Regions from separate parts of the Peribacillus sp. NPDC096622 genome, predicted to be linked through region 3. Evidence: riboswitches for the same ligand, from Rfam matches in the RefSeq annotation. Region 3 holds a riboswitch; each other region holds the start of a gene.
What was found. Region 3 has a riboswitch for lysine ahead of ACIQYG_RS02015 (aspartate kinase). Riboswitches for the same ligand answer to the same signal wherever they lie in the genome.

Region 1: linked by a shared signal. The riboswitch ahead of ACIQYG_RS05360 (amino acid permease) and the one ahead of ACIQYG_RS02015 (aspartate kinase) in region 3 are both predicted to bind lysine.
Region 2: linked by a shared signal. The riboswitch ahead of dapA (4-hydroxy-tetrahydrodipicolinate synthase) and the one ahead of ACIQYG_RS02015 (aspartate kinase) in region 3 are both predicted to bind lysine.

The regions. Positions count from the first base shown of each region.
Region 1 is NZ_JBIWES010000002.1:417,290-421,581, forward strand. Features, by position in the region: gene ACIQYG_RS05355 (glycoside hydrolase family 13 protein) at 1-241, shown strand, start outside; gene ACIQYG_RS05360 (amino acid permease) at 291-1,742, opposite strand; lysine riboswitch at 1,838-2,022, opposite strand; gene ACIQYG_RS05365 (LacI family DNA-binding transcriptional regulator) at 2,271-3,233, opposite strand; gene ACIQYG_RS05370 (metal ABC transporter solute-binding protein, Zn/Mn family) at 3,863-4,292, shown strand, end outside.
Region 2 is NZ_JBIWES010000027.1:840-5,131, forward strand. Features, by position in the region: gene ACIQYG_RS24940 (metallophosphoesterase) at 296-1,156, opposite strand; gene ACIQYG_RS24945 (recombinase family protein) at 1,260-1,832, opposite strand; lysine riboswitch at 2,274-2,452, shown strand; gene dapA (4-hydroxy-tetrahydrodipicolinate synthase) at 2,587-3,483, shown strand; gene ACIQYG_RS24955 (D-2-hydroxyacid dehydrogenase) at 3,657-4,292, shown strand, end outside.
Region 3 is NZ_JBIWES010000001.1:423,748-428,039, reverse strand. Features, by position in the region: gene uvrC (excinuclease ABC subunit UvrC) at 1-1,206, shown strand, start outside; lysine riboswitch at 1,268-1,444, shown strand; gene ACIQYG_RS02015 (aspartate kinase) at 1,534-2,766, shown strand; gene ACIQYG_RS02010 (YslB family protein) at 2,830-3,300, opposite strand; gene ACIQYG_RS02005 (succinate dehydrogenase cytochrome b558 subunit) at 3,686-4,292, shown strand, end outside.

The sequences.
Region 1 (4,292 bases), on a different contig from region 3:
TGGCCGTTTTGAACTGCTGTTGCCGGATGATGAACGAATATTTGCCTACACGAGATCGTTGGAAGAAGAAAAGCTGTTGGTGCTATGTAACTTTAAAGAAGAGCAGGCTCCCTATACTTTGCCTGAAGAGCTGCATGCATATGCTGCCACAAAGCTGATCGGCAATTATGATCAGGAGGAAGAAGGAATCTCCAGCAAACCCCTGCAACCATATGAATGCCGTGTTTATCATTTGAAATGAAAAAAGGACCTGTCCTTCTCCATTTAGGGAAGAACAGGTCCTTTGCGTATTATTTTGATTTAAGGTCACATTCCTCTAGCGGAATGATTTTCGTTTTATGCTTAATTTTATAGCCGAACCATAGGACGAAAAATAGAATCAAGCCAATGTAGGAAACGAACATTGAATTCCAATCGATCCCATCGCTGCTGAAAGCTTGATAGCCTTGTCCGATGATAATGATAATACAAAGGACAAGTGCGAATATAGGCCCGAATGGGAAGCCTTTTGCCCGGAATGGTAAAGCATTCATATCAAGGCCTTGAGCAGCGTAAGCTTTGCGGAACCGATAATGGGCAATTGCAATCCCTACCCAGGTGACGAATCCTGCCATGCCTGAAGCGTTCAATAACCAGATATAAACGACGCCATCACCGAAAAACGAAGCTAAGAATGCAACGCAGCCAACTAAAGAAGTCACGATAAGTGCATTCACGGGTACTCCTCTTTTATCTAACTTACCTAAGAACTTCGGTGCTTTCCCATCACGTGCCAAGTCCCATAGCATACGGGTTGAAGCGTACATGCCAGAGTTACCAGCAGAGAGTACGGATGATAAAATGATCGCGTTCATGATGGATGCGGCAAATGCAAGGCCGGCCCGTTCAAATACAAGCGTGAATGGACTTACGGCAACATCTTCACTCAATAAACGTGAATCGGTAAACGGAATGATCATGCCAATTACAAAAATGGCTAAGATATAGAATAAGATGATACGCCAGAAAACGGATTTGATCGCTTTTGGGATATTTTTTTCTGGATCCTCACTTTCACCAGCGGTCACTCCAAGCAATTCAGTACCTTGGAATGAAAAGCCGGCAGCCATGAATACACCTAGAATCGTGAAGAACCCTCCGTTAAAGGGACCTTCGCCCATTGTGAAATTGGAAAAACCAATTGGGTCTTTCCCACCCATGATTCCGAGAATGATCAGAACACCCGTGATCAAGAAAATGACGACTGTCACGACCTTGATCATGGCAAACCAGAATTCTGTTTCCCCGAAACCTTTAACTGACATGTAATTGATAAGAAACATAGTGATTAACGCAATGGCACTCCAGATAATTGAAGGGCTATCAGGGAACCAGAACTTCATAATTAAGACAACGGCTGCCAATTCAGCGGCAATGGTGATTGCCCAGTTATACCAGTAGTTCCAGCCAATCGCAAAACCGAAAGACGGATCGACGAATTTGGATGCATAGACACGGAACGAACCGGCCACTGGCATGAACGCTGCCATTTCTGCAAGACTTGTCATTAAGTAATAAACCATGATGCCGATGATCGCGTATGCCACCAAGGCACCGCCGGGACCGGCTGAATGAATGGCACCGCCACTTGCTAAAAATAAACCTGTTCCAATCGTTCCACCTAATGAAATCATCATTAAATGACGCGCTTTCAGGCTCCTTTTCAGTTCAGTAGGGCTTGATGCTGATTGTGAATTTGACAATTGATGTTACACTCCTTTTTATTGGAAGGGAACGAAAAATAAAAAACAGCAGTCGAAAAAGATCGACGGCTGTTTATAATAAACCCGTTTATCCTTCCGAAGATAGCTCCCCACGCTTTGTGAAAAAACGTGACAGTGGTGTTCCTATTCGGTTACACCGCCAGCAAGAATATACATGGAATATACCCTAACTTCGGCAACTTATCCTTTCAAACGGAGTCTTTAATTTTCCAGAATCTCGTCCGTTTTACTTTTATAAGCTGCAGCCTCTAACTCATCGGTAAATGAGGAAGTATTCAATTTTCTAAAATCGTTGGCGTCAGCTTGTGGGTGACGTCGGACGATTATATTCATGAAATTCATGCAATCGCTAATAGATTGCTAGTAATTGAGTAAACTTTACTATATCAAAATTATAAAATAACTTCTGGGATATCGCAATGATTATTTTACGTGGTTATTTTTTCCTAGTTAATGAGTGATGGCAGTAAGGAAGAATTCAAGTACTAAAATAAAGCATCCTAATGACTAAACGGTTTTCCTTTTTATTAGTGCGTAGTCCAGTTTTACATGTTTGACCTCTTCAGGATTCTCAAATAGGTCCACTGCCATTTTCCCAATCCATTCCAGCGGTAAGGAGATGGTCGTGATGTCGAGCATTTCACCAAGGCTATCATTATTGAAGCCGAGAATGGCCACATCTTCCGGTACCCTTATACCCGATTTCTTAGCGGTAAGAATGAAACCCGCCGCCGTGTCATCATTCGTGATGATGATGGCATCAGGTTTATCCATCATCGAATTCCATTCCTGAAACAATTGTTCACCGTCTTTGATGTGATAACTGCCTTCAAATAGCCATTCTTTATTGTTTATCAGTTGATGTTTACTCATGATATCGTTAAAGGCCTTTGTACGATGGGAACTATTTCTGCTTTTTTTACGGCCGAGGCTGTATCCGATTTTCTTATATCCTTTAGCAATCACGTACTCAAGGGCACAGGAAAAAGCGGCATAATGATCAATGCTGATGGATGAGAATTCAGCTTGGGCTGTATCTTCACATAAAATAATCGGTCCGTATTTTTGATAATCCAAGAGGATTTTCATTTCCGAAATCCTTGAACAAACGATAATGCCATCGAGCTGCTTCATTTGCAGCATATTAAAAGCCTGAATCTCTTTCTCTCTATCATAATTTGTTTGAAAGATGACGATATGACAGCCAATTGCATTTGCCTGTTTAGTGATTCCGTTAACGATTGCCCCGTAATATGGGTGATTGTTGAAGGGGATGATGATGCCGATAAGATTGGTTTTGCCTTTTGAAAGATGAATGGCGTTGATGTTTCTCGTATAATTCAAACGATCGATCGCTTCTAAGACGCTCTTTCTTTTATCGGGGCTTACATATGGATGATCATTCAATACACGAGACACTGTTGAGACAGATACACCAGCACATTGAGCTATTTCTTTAATATTTGTCATGGTATCACCGTTTTTTCTTTTTTTATATTGTACAGTATGAAACCCATTTCAGGGCAAGGGAACAGTGTGGGACTGCTGAAGATTTCTTTAAATAAGGTCTTGTTCTGGTATTGGTTTCATCCTTTAAGATTTGTTTAAGTCTTAGAGGAGGAGGAAATCATGATGTTTCAAACTTTAATCACCCTGTTTGTGCTTTGCGGAATCGAATTGGGATTTGCGTACTTGGCAATTTCCTTGAAACAGGAAAAATAAGTGTCAAAGCCCGAATTCCGCGGCATTATGCGTAGAAACCGTGTTTACTCGTGAATTTCACGTCGTCCCTAAATAGCTCTTCTAGGTTTATATTCACCATAAAAACTCCACAATATAAATATAACTTCATCATTCGGAATGACTGACTGTCAGGGAGCTCCCTAGTGGAGCTTCCTGACAGTTTTTGCTGTGTGTATTAGTCATCCGCCTTTTTGAAATGTTTAAAAATAGTTGCACTTTTTTTGTATATTTGTGTATAGTATAAAATAAGTTGTGTAGAGGAAACTTTTTAGCATTTACGACAATGTAAAAAAATTTACACTTAGTTTTGCGCATGGCAAACTATTTTAGAAAGATGAAAAAGGGAGGGAATATGGATGGGTTTTCTAAAATCTATTGGAGGCGTGCTTGCTGCATTGCTGATTTTAACGGGGTGCGGCAATGAAACGGCCGAAAGGGGTAATGGCAAGCTGAATGTCGTTACAACAACGGGAATGATTGGGGATTTGGTTGAGAATATCGGCGGTAAAAATGTCGAGGTCACAAGTTTAATGGGACCGGGAGTCGACCCCCATCTATATAAAGCGACGCAGGGTGATGTGAAGACACTGGATTCGGCTGATATGATTTTTTACAACGGATTGCATCTTGAAGGGAAAATGGCGGATATATTTGAAATGATGAGCAAGGATAAACCGACGATTGCCGTAACGGAAGACTTTAAGGAGAACCAACTTCGCAAAGTGAGTGCAGCGGAGCATGATCCCCACGTATGGTTTGATGTAAAGCTTTGGATCGTTGCGGCGG
Region 2 (4,292 bases), on a different contig from region 3:
GAAACAAAGTTTGATCAAATTAATACAAAAAACCTTGATAAATAAATCTAAAGAGCATGTTTTGAAAAAAGATTAATCAAAACATGCCCTTATACTATTTAATTGGATTATTCTTTTATTAATTGATCATTTTTGTGTTCCTTAATGAACTAACGCACCTGTTAGTTCATTTAGAAAAGCTAACCTTATTCAAGAAATAGCACCCGATTGCGGAAGATCTTAATATAAAAATCAATATTTCACCACTATTTCTTCTTATACGAATGCACCCGTTACATCAATAAGAATTACTTACTTATTTACTTTTTAGGGTAATTTCAACTACTTCTGGTCGATTATTTATTCTAAGGGGAATTGGATTATTACCTAAACCTCTACTTACAACCATTATTGAGTTTTCTTTTTGAAACAAACCACCATCATATTCTGGGAAAAACCCCTCTGTTGAAATAATCCCTCCAATAAAAGGTAGACGTAACATTCCCCCGTGAGTATCACCAGAAAAGACTAAATCTGCTCCCCAATCAGCATATTCATCAAAATAAAAAGGTCTATGCGAAAGTAAAATATTTACTTCGTTTTCATTTGTTTCGCCTAACCGTTCTTCAATTTGAATTTCTCCTGACAAGTGTTCTTTTAGCCCATACAAGTTAATTATTGCATCCTGTTTTGTAATTGTTGTTTGTTCATCATTTACAACTGTAACACCAAGATTGCTTAGTTTTTCTTCGTATGCTTCTTTTGTGCCTTCTTTTTGATACTTGTTTCTATCTTCGTAATACAAACCTTCTTCGTGTTCACCTGTCACATAATAAATCGGATAGTTATTATTTAGATTTTCAAGTAACTTTATTAGAACTTCTCCGTTATTTGGTATGTCGTGAGAGTTATTTAACATATCACCAGTTATAACAATTATATCTGGCTCAATTTTATTGATTTTTTTAACCAACCTTTTGTTTCCTTCTCCAAATTCTTTATTGTGTAAATCTGATAACTGTACGACTTTAAACCCATCAAATTCCTCTGGCAAATCCTCTAAATGAACAGTTTCATTGGAGGCCGAAATCCAATTAAGTTGTAAAAGGTAATAAACTACTAAAATGATTAAAATTGTTAAGGTGATCACTAAAATTTTTCTACGTTTTTTAACCATTATTTCCTCCTGTAAAAACCAGTGTCTTACTTAAACTATACTGCCCCTTTAGTTCATTAAGCAAAAAGGGCACCAAATGGCAGCCCCGGATTCAGTTTAAGAATCATTTAATCTTTGCATATAACGTGGAACGTGGAACTCCTGTAGTTTTTACAATGTCCTTTACACTCATTCCGTTTGTTTCACGTTCATTATATAGCTTAATAGCACGTTTTAAAGTCTTTTCATCTTGCCCTGGTCTTCCCATATGTTTCCCTTGCCTCTTAGCTCTCTCCCGACCTTCTGTAGTTCTTTCTACAATAAGATCACGTTCAAATTGTGCGAATGAACCTAAAATATTAAAGAGCAGTGTTTGTAAGCTGTTTCCTTCGTTTGAACCATCAAACTTCATATCTTCTTTTACAAATCTTACATTAACTCCTTTTTCAGCTAGTTCATGAACGATCTTATTCAAGTCCATAATAGAACGAGCTAAACGATCTATTTTAGTTACAACTAATGTATCTCCTTCTCGTGCAAATTCAATAGCTTCATAAAGATGGGCTCTTTGTTTTGTACTTGTTCCTGTTACTTTTTCAACAAAAAGCTTTTTACACCCTTCACTTTCCAAAATTTCCTTTTGTGTTTCTAAATCTTGGCCAGTAGTTGAAACCCTCGCATAACCAATTAACAATATGTATCATCCTTTGTCTATAAGTCTTAAAACTTTTAGACAGTAAACAAGGATAAATTAACAAATAATATGTTAGATTTTAAAAGTGTCTTAAAGTTTTAAATTATAGACATTTAATTAAACATTTTAAGGTAGCTGGGTTTTAAAGTTGGATGTGCAAAATAGCACTCACTCAAAATTAGCGCAAATTACCCCGAAAATAACACTTTTTCATATACATTGCCCGAGGTTCTTCAAATAGCCAGTGATTATGAAGTTTCGAGTTAAACCTTTCTTTGATCATGCAGCCATGATTGAAAACCGTTGGAAAAGTGTTTTCCTTGACCAAAAGCCAGTTCACACATAGTAGAAATGATTACATAAAAACAAATTGTCCTTGCAACAGAATGGATTCCCTGTTATATTACAATCAATTAAATATTTTCTTACTTCAAAATTTTTTGAAGTGAGGATAGAGGAGCAAAGACCATTAGTACACATTTTGAGGAGAATGAGATCCTATGACTATTGTGGAAAGGGGAATTTGCCGAAGCGGAAAGAATCTCATGTTCTTGAAGCTGGTTCTGCTATTGAATAAATACAGAACTGTCATATAGGAAACTATATGGAGGGCTATCTTATGCGCGGAAACATTTTTTTGATAAATATTGTTTCTACTGCAGCAGCGAATCCTCGTTGTTGCTTTTTTGCGTTTACTCCTGAACGGCCCTAACCACCTCTGAATATTTTTAAAAATTATACAAAAGGGTGTGAAGTTATGAATTTTGGCCAAGTTTTAACCGCAATGGTTACCCCGTTTAATCATAATGATGAGGTTGATTTTAATGCTACGAGAGCTTTAGTAAACTATTTAATTGCTAATGGTTCTGATGGATTGGTAATAGCTGGTACAACTGGAGAGTCCCCTACATTAACTACAGAAGAGAAAGTAGATTTATTCAAAATTGTTGTAGAAGTTGTTGATGGAAGAGTTCCAGTCATAGCTGGAACCGGCTCAAATAACACGAAAGCTTCTATCAGCTTGACAAGGCAAGCTGAGGCCGCAGGAGTCGACGGAATCATGCTCGTTACCCCATACTATAACAAGCCGTCTCAAGAAGGATTATTTCAGCACTTTAGCGCTATTGCCCATTCAACATCATTACCGGTAATGCTTTATAATATTCCAGGTCGAAGTGTTGTAAACATGTCAGTAGAGACGATTGTTAGCCTCTCAAAAATCAACAATATCGTGGCAGTAAAAGAAGCAAGCGGTGACTTAGATGCCATGGCACAAATCATAAGCAAAACAACTAGTGATTTTACATTGTACAGCGGCGATGATGGGTTAACATTACCGGTTTTAGCCATCGGTGGAACAGGCATTGTTTCGGTTTCTTCACACATAATTGGTAATGAAATGCAAGAAATGATCAATAGCTTTAAAAATGGTGATGTCCATGCTGCCGCCGCTACACATCGTAAACTTCTTCCAATCATGAAAGCATTATTTGCTGCGCCAAGCCCAGCACCAGTAAAATCAGCATTAAATATGCGGGGGGTGAATGTTGGAGGTGTCCGCTTACCATTGGTCCCTCTAAACCATGAAGAAAAAAGAGCACTACAAATAGCTCTACAACCTTGTAACACAGAAGCAATATTATTAAATAAATAAACGAATGATTCATTAAACGAGTCTTTAATACCGATTTTCTATAAAATCAATAGTAAACTGGAGAAATTTGAAAAGCAGTGCATACTCCGAAAGAAGTGCACTGTTTTTTATCATTGTACGACTCAGGAGGAAGAATTTATACTATATATAAAGAATCAATAAGGAGAGAGCCTATGGGGGGTACACACAAACCAAACATTCTTGTATTTAGTCCTATTCAGACAGAGGTCGATGCTTATGCTGATCGTATCCGCAATAATGGGTTTACATCGGTGAAGGCAGCGAAAACTTTGGGGGAAGCAGAAAAATATTTACCAGGCACTGAAGTTATTTTGGGATGGAATTTCCCTACACAATTACTATGTAAACCAATTGCCTCATCTGTTCGCTGGTTTCAATCAATGGGAGCCGGAGTCAATGATTTGATTTCGGACAAATCGATACCTAAAAACATTACATTAACTCGAATTACTGACCAATTTGGTGCTTACATCTCGGAATATGTATTTTTGTTTCTCTTGGACATAGTGAAAGACGGTCCTCGGATGAAACAATCGCAACTGGAGCGGAGGTGGGATCCTTTCATTTCCGAAACCCTTAAGGGGAAAACAATCGGGATCGCTGGACTTGGATCGATTGGCGCTGAACTTGTACGTAAAGCTCGAGCATTTGATATGAATGTACATGGCTTAAGCTTTAGTGGAAAACAAGCAACACTAGTGGATCGCCACTTTACTCCAAATCAATGGGGTGAATTTGTAAAGGATCTGGATTATTTGGTCCTAACCCTTCCTTTAACGGATTCCACT
Region 3 (4,292 bases):
TTCTTGAACGGCGGGCATACTGAAATAAAAAAAGAACTGACTGAAAAAATGCTAGAGGCATCGGAAGAGCTCGATTTCGAGAGGGCCAAGGAGTTCCGTGACAAGATTGCCCACATCGATATTACGATGGAGAAGCAGAAAATGATGACGACCGATTTCATCGACAGGGATGTATTTGGCTTTGCCTATGATAAAGGCTGGATGTGCGTTCAGGTATTTTTTGTCCGTCAGGGTAAATTGATAGAAAGGGATGTTTCACTTTTTCCGGTCTACGATGAACCCGAACAGGAACTTCTTACATTCCTCGGTCAGTTTTATGAGATTACGAACCACTTTAAACCAAAGGAAATCTTGCTGCCTGAATCAGTGGATGCCGAAATGGCCGAAGGGCTGCTTGGTGTCAAAACGATTCATCCGAAACGGGGAGCGAAAAAAGACATGCTTAAATTGGCGAATAAAAATGCCTCCATCGCCCTTCAGGAAAAATTCTCTTTGATTGAAAGAGATGAAGAAAGAACGATCAATGCGGTGGAAAACCTCGGGAAACAACTGGGTATCTACACCCCGCATCGAATTGAAGCTTTCGATAACTCCAATATCCAGGGAAGTGACCCCGTTTCCGCTTTAGTCGTGTTCATTGATGGGAAGCCGGAAAAAAGAGAGTACCGAAAATATAAAATCAAGACGGTCCAGGGACCTGATGATTATGAATCGATGCGTGAAGTAGTCAGAAGAAGATATTCACGAGTATTGAAAGAAGGGCTGCCGCTTCCGGATTTGATCATCATTGATGGCGGAAAGGGACATGTCGAAGCAGTGCGGGATATTCTCGAAAATGAATTGGGCCTTGATATTCCACTTTCAGGCCTCATTAAGGATGAAAAGCATAGGACCTCGCAATTGATGATCGGAAATCCGCTTGAACTCGTACCTCTTGATTCACGGAGCCAGGAATTTTACCTATTGCAAAGAATTCAGGATGAAGTGCACCGGTTCGCGATTACGTTTCATCGTCAGCTTCGCGGGAAAAATGCGGTTCACTCCCAGCTTGATGATATTCCAGGAGTCGGGGAGAAGCGAAGGAAGCAATTATTAAGGCATTTTGGATCATTGAAGAAAATCAAAGAGGCCACGGCCGAGGAAATCATGGAAGCTGGCATGCCAAAAGGGGTAGCCGAGGGAATCGTTAGAAAACTACAAGAATAATCTTGCTACCGATGAATCTCTATGCTATGATTAAAAGGAATTTTTAACTAGACAACTTAAAAGTGCTGATAGAGGTGCGGAATTCAAGAGTAAAAACCTGGAGAAGTATGAGCTTCCATGAAAGGTTTTGAAAGGGGACGACGCCGAAGGAAGACAAGACTCATACCTTGTTCTCCTGGTCCGACATTTAATAAATGGCGGATTGTCAGGGTTTATACCCTGGAGAGCTATCTCACTGTGTTTACAGTATTAGGGTATGTGACCACAGCAATGAGATATTTCTCATTGCTTTTTTTATTGCCTAAAAAGTAGAGAGGGTGCATGAGGATGGCATTAATCGTTCAAAAATTCGGCGGAACATCCGTCGGTAGCGTAGAAAAAATCAAAAAGGTTGCCAATCGGGTAATCGAGGAAGCGGAGAATGGAAATGAGGTTGTCGTCGTTGTTTCAGCTATGGGGAAAACAACGGACCAATTGGTTTCCATGGCCCGTGATATTTCCGGATCCCCTAGCAAGAGGGAAATGGATATGCTATTGACCACTGGGGAACAGGTAACGATTTCCCTGTTAACGATGGCATTGATTGAAGAAGGACATGAAGCCATTTCGTATACTGGCTGGCAGGCTGGCATGCAAACGGAATCCGTTCATGGGAATGCCCGGATTTTAAACATCGATGCCACGAGGATCCAAGCTCAGCTTCAGGAGAAGAAAATAGTGGTCGTAGCCGGTTTCCAGGGTAACGATGCAAATGGGGAAATCACTACCTTAGGGCGAGGCGGTTCCGATACGACGGCGGTTGCCATCGCTGCAGCGCTGAATGCGGATAGATGCGATATTTATACGGATGTAACGGGTGTTTTCACAACGGACCCACGCTACATAAAAGGCGCGCGAAAACTCCAATCCATTTCTTACGATGAAATGCTGGAACTTGCCAACCTGGGGGCGGGCGTCCTTCATCCAAGGGCTGTCGAATATGCAAAAAATTATCAAATTCCGCTTGAAGTCCGTTCAAGCATGGAGAGAGAATCAGGAACGATCATTGAGGAGGAAGCAACTATGGAAGAAAACTTAATTGTACGCGGCATTGCTTTTGAAGACAGCATTACGAGGGTCACTATATATGGTTTGCCCCAATCACTTGGTGCATTATCCACTATCTTCACGACACTTGCGAAAAACCGGATCAATGTGGACATCATCATTCAAAGCATGACTGCCGAGGATACGACCAATCTATCTTTTTCCACAAAAAGTGAAGATACGGAAGCGGCCTTGATTGTGCTGGAAAATAATAAAGAACACTTGGGATTCGACCGGGTCGAAACGGAGAGCGGGTTGGCCAAAGTGTCCATCGTCGGTTCTGGTATGGTATCCAATCCGGGAGTGGCTGCCGAGATGTTTGAAGTGATGGCCAATACAGGCATCCAAGTGAAAATGGTCAGCACATCGGAAATTAAAGTTTCGACTGTCATCAATGAAAAGGAAATGGTGAAGGCGGTTGAATCCCTTCATGAAGCATTTAAACTTGGTCAGCATGCAAATGTGCTAGCTTAAGTGTCATGAGTCCAATAAAAAACAGACTTCCGGTAAAAAGGGTAAGTCTGTTTTAAGGGCTCATTAGATTGGATCTCTGGGATCCCATTGGATGGTGAATATCACTTTTTTTGCGCGGCGTTTGATTTCTTCCGTTGATTCGCTGAGGAATTTCTTTTGCAGTGTAAACTGCTCGGCAAGGAAACCGGCTTCAAGCTGGAAGTGACAATCAGGGTGTAAATCCAGGCGGCGGCTGATTATTTCACCCGTCAGGGATAATTCCATTTCGTGTTTCGTATACTTCAAGATTTCCAGATTGCCCCACCCAGCGCTTTGGAAAAATTCAATCACTTCCTGATCGCCATTCAATGGGAATTTTCTTGCTAATTGTTTACCTGCCCAATAGAGGATTTGATTAGAGTCTTTTCCGAGAATATCGTTCAATAGAACTTCTCTGATTAATTCGTATCCGAAAGCTGGAACCAGGAATTCTTCAGTTTGAATTTCTTCAGTTTGAATCTCTTCTTCTATCGCAGCAGCAATATTTTTTTTCATAATTTATCGCCTCTTTCTGTAAATCTATTATAAACGTATTTCTTTTGCAAATTATACTGTTTTTTATTTATTTAAATAACAATTGGAAAAAAATGAGAAATTATACCGAGATATTAATAGGTAAATTAGAAATTTATTCAAAATATCACCTTGACAAACAAAAAATAGCCAATTTAATCCAAAAAAATCTATTCTGAAAAAGAGATTTCTTGTATCCGTTTTCTTGACGCACATAGAAGTCAGGAGTAAAATGGACATGTCACATAATTGTAAAGGAAGTATAGAGGATTTTTTTTTGACTCTATACTGTATTTTCACGCGGAGATAAAAGGTAGCCACCAGATTATCTTTGCATGATTTTTCACAAATTAAGGGGGGGCACTTAGTGGCAAAGAATCGTGAGTTTGGGAATCGCAGGCTTCATTCACTTCTAGGAGTAATTCCAATTGGTCTATTCCTAATTTTTCATTTATCGGTAAACTTTATGGCAACAAAAGGAGAAGAAACATTTAATGGGGCAGTTCATTTAATTGAGTTTACACCCGTGAAGATTTTGGTGGAATGGGTCGTCATCTATCTACCGCTCATTTTCCATGCTGTGTACGGAATTTATATTGCCTTTACAGCAAAAAACAATTTAGGCAGATTTAGTTTCTTCCGTAACTGGATGTTCATGCTGCAACGCTTAACTGGAATCATAACATTGATTTTCCTTGTTTGGCATATATGGGCAACTAGAATTCAAGCAGCTATGGGTGCTGAAGTTAACTTTGACATGATGGCGGATATTTTCTCTAGTCCATTCATGCTTGTGTTCTATATTGTTGGTGTTATCTCGGCAATCTTCCACTTTGCTAATGGATTATGGTCATTTGCTGTGAGCTGGGGTCTGACAGTTTCACCAAGATCGCAAAGAATCATGACTTACTTTACATTGATCGTTTTCGTTCTTCTTTCTTATATCGGAATCAGCGCAATTTTCGCTTTTGTAT